Regions from separate parts of the Bradyrhizobium sp. FW305-F6 genome, predicted to be linked through region 1. Evidence: riboswitches for the same ligand, from Rfam matches in the RefSeq annotation. Region 1 holds a riboswitch; the other holds the start of a gene.
What was found. A riboswitch is a leader RNA that binds a small molecule or an ion and turns the genes downstream of it on or off. The one in region 1 is predicted to bind glycine.
Positions count from the first base shown of each region.

Region 2: it holds a riboswitch for glycine, as region 1 does, so the genes downstream of both, AC3WLX_RS21300 (D-amino acid dehydrogenase) here and gcvT (glycine cleavage system aminomethyltransferase GcvT) in region 1, are expected to answer to the same signal.

Region 1 is NZ_JBYSYD010000003.1:51,621-55,024, reverse strand. Features, by position in the region: gene alaS (alanine--tRNA ligase) at 1-995, opposite strand, end outside; glycine riboswitch at 1,219-1,309, shown strand; gene gcvT (glycine cleavage system aminomethyltransferase GcvT) at 1,452-2,600, shown strand; gene gcvH (glycine cleavage system protein GcvH) at 2,611-2,979, shown strand; gene gcvP (aminomethyl-transferring glycine dehydrogenase) at 3,158-3,404, shown strand, end outside.
Region 2 is NZ_JBYSYD010000003.1:197,338-200,741, forward strand. Features, by position in the region: gene AC3WLX_RS21295 (ABC transporter permease) at 1-642, opposite strand, end outside; gene AC3WLX_RS21300 (D-amino acid dehydrogenase) at 819-2,114, opposite strand; glycine riboswitch at 2,182-2,287, opposite strand; glycine riboswitch at 2,291-2,395, opposite strand; gene AC3WLX_RS21305 (M20/M25/M40 family metallo-hydrolase) at 2,491-3,404, opposite strand, start outside.

The DNA.
Region 1 (3,404 bases):
CGGACCAGCGCCCAGACCAGCCGGTGCATCAGCGGCTCCTTGGCGCCCAGCAGCTGCGCATGACGCATCGCCCGGCGCATGATCCGGCGCAGCACGTAGCCGCGGCCCTCGTTCGAGGGCAGCACGCCGTCCGAGACCAGGAAGGCCGAGGAGCGTAAGTGGTCGGCAATGACGCGGAACGAGGCGACGGTCTGCTCGGTCGGGCCGCTGCCGAGCGCGGACGCGGTCGCGTCGATCAGGTTCTTGAACAGGTCGGTCTCGAATACGCTCTCGACGCCCTGGAGGATGCAGGCCATGCGCTCCAGGCCCATGCCGGTGTCGATCGAGGGACGCGGCAAGCCGACGCGCTCCTCCTTCGTCACCTGCTCGTATTGCATGAACACGAGATTCCAGAATTCGAGGAAGCGGTCGCCGTCCTCTTCCGGCGAGCCCGGAGGCCCGCCCCAGATGTGCTCGCCGCGGTCGATGAATATCTCCGAGCACGGGCCGCACGGACCGGTGTCGCCCATCGCCCAGAAATTGTCCGAGGTCGGGATGCGGATGATGCGATCGTCGGAGAAGCCGGCGATCTTCTTCCACAGCCCCGCCGCCTCGTCGTCGGTGTGATAGACCGTGACCAGCAGCTTGTCCTTCTTCAGGCCGAACTCGGTCGTGATCAGCTTCCAGGCGAGCTCGATCGCGCGCTCCTTAAAGTAATCGCCGAACGAGAAATTGCCGAGCATCTCGAAGAAGGTGAGATGGCGCGCGGTGTAGCCGACATTGTCGAGGTCATTGTGCTTGCCGCCGGCGCGCACGCATTTCTGCGAAGTGGTGGCGCGCTGATAGGGCCGCTTCTCGACGCCGGTGAAGACGTTCTTGAACTGCACCATGCCGGCATTGGTGAACATCAGCGTCGGGTCGTTGCGCGGCACGAGTGGCGAGGACGCCACGATCTCGTGGCCGTTCTCGGCAAAGAAGTTCAGAAAGGTCGACCTGATCTCGTTGACGCCGCTCATGTTCATCCAATCGGGTGTGCTTGGACCCGCTGTCCTGCCGTCCGAACCGGAACGTTAAGGCTGATATCTGCGGGCCAATGCGCTTTTAGACAAGGCCAGCTTTCCTGTCCAGAAACTGTGCAGACAGATCAGAGGGTTGCCGCAGCAGCGCAATCCCGTTGAAAGGCGCCAGTGCCGCGTTGACAGGCTTGGCTCCCCTGTGATCTGTACCCATCTGTATCGTACGGCCACGTCGGGAGAGACCGGCTTTAGGCAGCCGGCGCCGAAGGAGCAACCGCCCCGGAAACTCTCAGGCAAAAGGACCGCGTGGCTTTGACAGCATCTGGAAAGAGGCGCCGACGGGCTTAAGACCCGGACTGCGTCCGCCGACGGGATAATACTCTCAGGCACAGCGACAGATGGGGCTTCGACTGGTGTCCATCGGGGAATCGTCCCCGGGGAACCGCCGAGGGTCCCATGATGCCAGCGCACGACCAAGCCGCCCTGAAACGTACGCCGCTCTACGAGCTCCATGTATCCCTGGGCGGCAAGATGGTCCCGTTCGCGGGCTACGACATGCCCGTGCAGTACCCCGCGGGCGTGCTGAAGGAGCACCTCCATACCCGCTCCAAGGCCGGCCTGTTCGACGTCTCCCATATGGGCCAGCTCCGCTTGCTGCCGAAATCCGGCAAGTGCGAGGACGCCGCCCGCGCGCTGGAGCGGCTGGTGCCGCAGGACATCGTTGCGATCGCGCCGGGACGGCAGCGCTACGCCCAGTTCACCAATGCCGAGGGCGGCATTCTCGACGACCTCATGGTCGCCAATTTCGGCGATCACCTGTTCCTGGTCGTCAACGCCGCCTGCAAGGACGCTGACGAGGCGCATCTGCGCGCGAATCTGTCCGGCGACTGCATCATCGAGCCCCTCGCCGACCGCGCCCTGCTCGCGCTGCAGGGGCCGAAGGCGGAAGCCGTGCTGGCGAAATTCTGTGCAGAGGCCGCGGCCATGACGTTCATGGATGCCGGCCCGCACGAGGTCGCCGGTATCAAATGCTTCGTCTCGCGCTCCGGCTACACCGGCGAGGACGGGTTCGAGATCTCCGCTCCATCAGGCGACGCCACACACCTCGCCAAGCTGCTGCTGGACGATCCGGACGTGCTGCCGATCGGTCTCGGGGCTCGCGACAGCCTGCGGCTGGAAGCGGGGCTCTGCCTCTACGGCCACGACATCGACACCGCGACCACGCCGGTCGAGGCCGCGCTGGAATGGTCGGTGCAGAAGAGCCGCCGCTCCGGCGGGATGCGCGCCGGCGGCTTCCCCGGTGCCGAGAAGATCCTTGCCCATTTCGACGGCGGCGCGCCGCGCCGCCGCGTCGGCCTGCGCGCCGAGGGCCGCGCGCCGGTGCGCGAAGGCGCACCGCTGTTTGCGAACGAGACCGGCGGCGAGCCGATCGGACAGGTCACATCGGGCGGCTTCGGCCCCAGCCTGAACGCGCCGGTCGCGATGGGCTACGTGCCCACCGCATCGAGCGCGCTGGGCACCAAGCTGTTCGCCGAGGTGCGCGGCCAACGATTGCCGGTCGCGGTCGCCGCCATGCCCTTCGTGAAGAACACCTACAAACGCTGAGGACCCCACGATGACCACCACGCTGTACACCTCTGATCACGAATGGTTGGCGATCGACGGCGATGTCGCCACCGTCGGCATCACCGACTACGCCCAGCAGCAGCTCGGCGACGTCGTGTTCGTCGACCTGCCCAAGGTCGGCCGGAGCTTGAAGAAGGCCGAAGCCGCCGCGGTCGTCGAGTCCGTCAAGGCGGCGTCCGACGTCTACGCGCCCGTGACCGGCGAAGTGCTCGAGACCAATGCCGAGCTCGTGGCCGAGCCGGCGCTGGTGAACTCGGACGCGCAAGGCAAGGCCTGGTTCTTCAAGATCAGGATCGCCGACAAAAGCGAGCTCGGCGGCCTGATGGATGAGGCTGCGTACAAGGCACACACGGCGTGAGATGACGCGCGATCTTTCCACATCGTCATGGCCGGGCTTGTCCCTGCCATCCACGTCTCTCTCACGGCACGAAGAACGTGGATGCCCGGGACATAGGCGAGCGAAGCGACGCCGTCCTTCAGACGGCTACGCCCGGGCATGACGGCGAAGACATATGACTTTTAGCGAGGACCCAATGATGACCGCGCACCGCAAGACCAACGGCGACACCGCCGCCTCCTTCGTCCGCCGCCACATCGGCCCCTCCGCGCGCGATGTCACCGCGATGCTCGAGACCGTCGGCGCTAGAAGCGTGGACGCGCTCATGGCGGAGACGCTGCCGGCTTCGATCCGGCAGGCGGCCCCGCTCGACCTCGGCAAGCCGCTCAGCGAGACCGAGGCGATCGCGCACATGACCGAGCTTGCGCGTCAGAACCAGGTGTTCA
Region 2 (3,404 bases), 150 kb from region 1:
TCGCACGTAGTCTTCACCGAGCACGTCGAGCATCGCCGCGCGCGTCATGCGCGCGATCAGTGCGATGTAGATGAAGGAGAGCGCGCAGGTCGGCAGGATTATGCGCTCGAAGAACGGACCGAAGCCGTTGAAGATGCTGCGGAAGCCCTGCACCGGCACCCAGCGCAACTCGATCGCGAAGATCTGGATCAGCACATAGCCGACCACGAATACCGGCACCGAGAAGCCGAGCACGGACAGGCCCATGACAAAACGGTCGATCCAGGTGCCGTGCTTCCAGGCGGCGATCACCCCCAGGGGAACCGCGACGATCACGGCGAGGACGATGGTGCACAGCGCGATCGAGATCGACGGCTCGACGCGCTGGCCGATCATCTTGATGACCGGCAGGTTGGAGATCAGCGACGTCCCGAGGTCGCCGTGCAGCAGCTTGTTCACCCAGGTGATGAACTGCACGATCAGGGGCTCGTTGAGGCCGAGCGAGTCGCGGATGCGTTCGAGCCGCTCGGGCGTGGCGTTGTCGCCGGCCAGAATCGCGGCGGGATCGCCCGGCGTCAGCCGCAGCAGCAGGAACACGAACAGCGCGACGACGCCCATCACGGGCACCGCGGCCAGAACGCGGCGAATAAGATAACCCAGCATGCACCTATCTCCGGCTAAGTAACGTGGGGGGCCTCGAGGCGCCCGTGAACTCTGTCGTGTCTATCATGCCTGTCACTTGGGCTGAAAAGGCCGTCCGGAGACGCCGTCCTCTTGGGGCAAATTGTGTGCCAAGGCCAGCGCTGTCGCAAGAGGCAGGCATGTCTCCGGTTGGCCACTCAGGATGCATGCCGCAGCTCGCGCTCAACCCCAAGTGAGGCAACGGTCGGCGGTGCGTTGAGCCCGCGCCAGCCGTCGATGGTCCCGGCGATCATCTGCGCGGTCGCCGCGGACAAGGTCCAGCCGAGATGACCGTGCCCGGTGTTGAAGAACACGCCCGGCATCCGTCCTGCGCGCACCACCGGCATCATGTTCGGCATCATCGGGCGCAACCCGGCCCAGGGCACGACGCGCGACGTTTCGACGGCTGGGAAGTTGCTGCGCACCCAGTCGATCAGCGGCTGCACGCGGTCGGCGCGGATGTCGCGATTGAAGTCGTTGAACTCGGCCGTGCCGGCCACGCGGAAGCGATCCGCGCCGAGCCGGCTGGTGACGATCTTGGCGGCCTCGTCGAGCAGGCTCACCGTTGGGGTGGCATTGCGGCTTTCGGCGGTGTCGAGCTGCACGGTGATCGAATAGCCCTTCACCGGATAGACGTTGACGCGCTCGCCGAGCAGGGCGGCGAAGTGACGGCTGGCAACCCCGGCGCAGACCACGACACCGTCCGCCTTCAGCATGCCGCGCGCGGCGGCATCGCTCGCGGAAAGATCGGCCCAGCCGAGCACGAAGCCGCTGCCGGCAGGCGCGATCGAATCGATGCCGGCTTCGTGGATGAAGGTTGCGCCCCGCCGCTTGCAGGCGTCCGCCAGCCCGCGGGTGAACTTGTGGATGTCGCCGGTCGCATCCGACGGCGTGTAGAAGCCGCCATAATAGTCTTTGCGCAGCGTCGGCTCGATGCTGCGGATTTCCTCCGGCGTCACAGGGCGGCGGTCGAGACCGCCTTCCTGCAGCAGCGCGTTGACGCGCAGGCCGGATTCGAACCCGGCCTTGTCGCGATAGATGTGAAGGATGCCGCGGCGCTCGAGATCGAAGTCGATGCCCTCGCGCGTCGCAAGGTCGAACAGATACTTGCGGGCTTCGATCGCGAGCCGTGTGGTCTCGATCGTGTTGGCGCGGTAGTTGCCGATGTTGGCGACGAACTCGCTCATCCACGAATATTTGTGCCAGTTCGGCCGCGGATTCATCAGCAGCGGCGCGTCGCGCCGGAACATCCAGCGCAAGCCCTTCAGGATCGTCGCGGTGCTGTTCCAGACTTCGGCGTTCGATGCGGAGAGCTGTCCGCCATTGGCGAAGGACGTCTCCATCGCGGCGTAACGGTGCTTGTCCAGCACCGTCACCTTGTAGCCGCGTTCGAGCAGGGCATAGGCGGTCGTGACGCCGGTGATGCCGGCGCCGATGATGGCGATATGAGTCATGACGTGGTTCGGGGCTCCCGTGTTTAGAGTCGGCTAACCGCCGGCCAAAGGCCGTTGGCGGCGCCCCATCTGTCACGGTTACCTGAGAGCTTGACCCGCCGCGGATTGCGCAGCGGATTATCCCCTTCGGTGGACGTCACGATTGCATGCAATCGCGCCGCCTCTCTCCAGATCGTCCTGACGATACGGTCCTTTTGCCTGAGAGTTTCCGGGGCGGTTGCTCCGTCGGCGCCGCAATGAAGGCTGACAGCCTTCGTTGCGATCTCTCCCGCGTCGTCGCGTGGACGGCCGAGCAGTACGACACGCCTCATTTTTGGACAAGGCTAAATTTAAACCGCCACTGCCGCCGTATTGTGCAGTGCAATGTTGATTCAACTTATTCCAGCGTCGCCAGCAATCCCGCCATCAAGCGGCCGCGCTCGACCAGGCTGTCGACCTCGATGAACTCTTCGAGCGTGTGGCCATTGCCGCCGCGCACACCGAGGCCGTCGAGGGTGGGGATTCCCATCGCGCCGGTGAAGTTGCCGTCCGAGCCGCCGCCGGAGCTTGCATGCGGCAATTCCATGCCGAGAGATTTGGCAATGCCGCGGGCCTGTTCATAGAGCGCCATGGTGCCGGCATCGGGCTCCCAGACCGGCCGCGTCACGCCGCGCGTGACCTTGAAGGTGACGTCGTTGCTGGTGCCGGACAGCGCCAGCATCCGTTCGACGCCGCGGTCGAGATCGGCCTGGCGCTTGGCCATGGAGAGCGCTTCGCCGGTCGCCGTGGTGGCAACGCAATTGACCCATTGGCCGCCATGGACCACGCCGACCGAGAAGGTGCAGTCCTCGGTCGTCATCGCGTCGATTGCGAGGATCTGGCGCGCCATCTCGCGGATCGCCGAGCGTCCCGCCGACAACGTCGCGCCGGCGTGGCTCGGCCGGCCCGTCGCCTCGAGATTGAAGCGCGCGATGGCGTAGCGCCCGGTGGTGACGCCGTTGTCGGCGCGGCCGGGCTCAGGCACCAGCACATACTTGTTGCGCGCGGCTTCCGCCTCGATGATGTCGCGTGTGGAGGGCGTGCCGACTTCCTCGTCCGGCGTGAACAGCACGGTGATCGGCAGCGGCGTCGTGAAAGAGGCGCGCGCCAGCTGCCGGATGGCTTCCAGGGAGAGGTAGTTGCCGCCCTTCATGTCGTAGATGCCGGGGCCGTAGCACTTGTTGCCCTCGCGCCGCCATTTCAGCTTCTCGATGGTACCGACGGGGTGGACGGTGTCCATGTGCCCGGCGATCAGGATACCCGGCTCGCCCT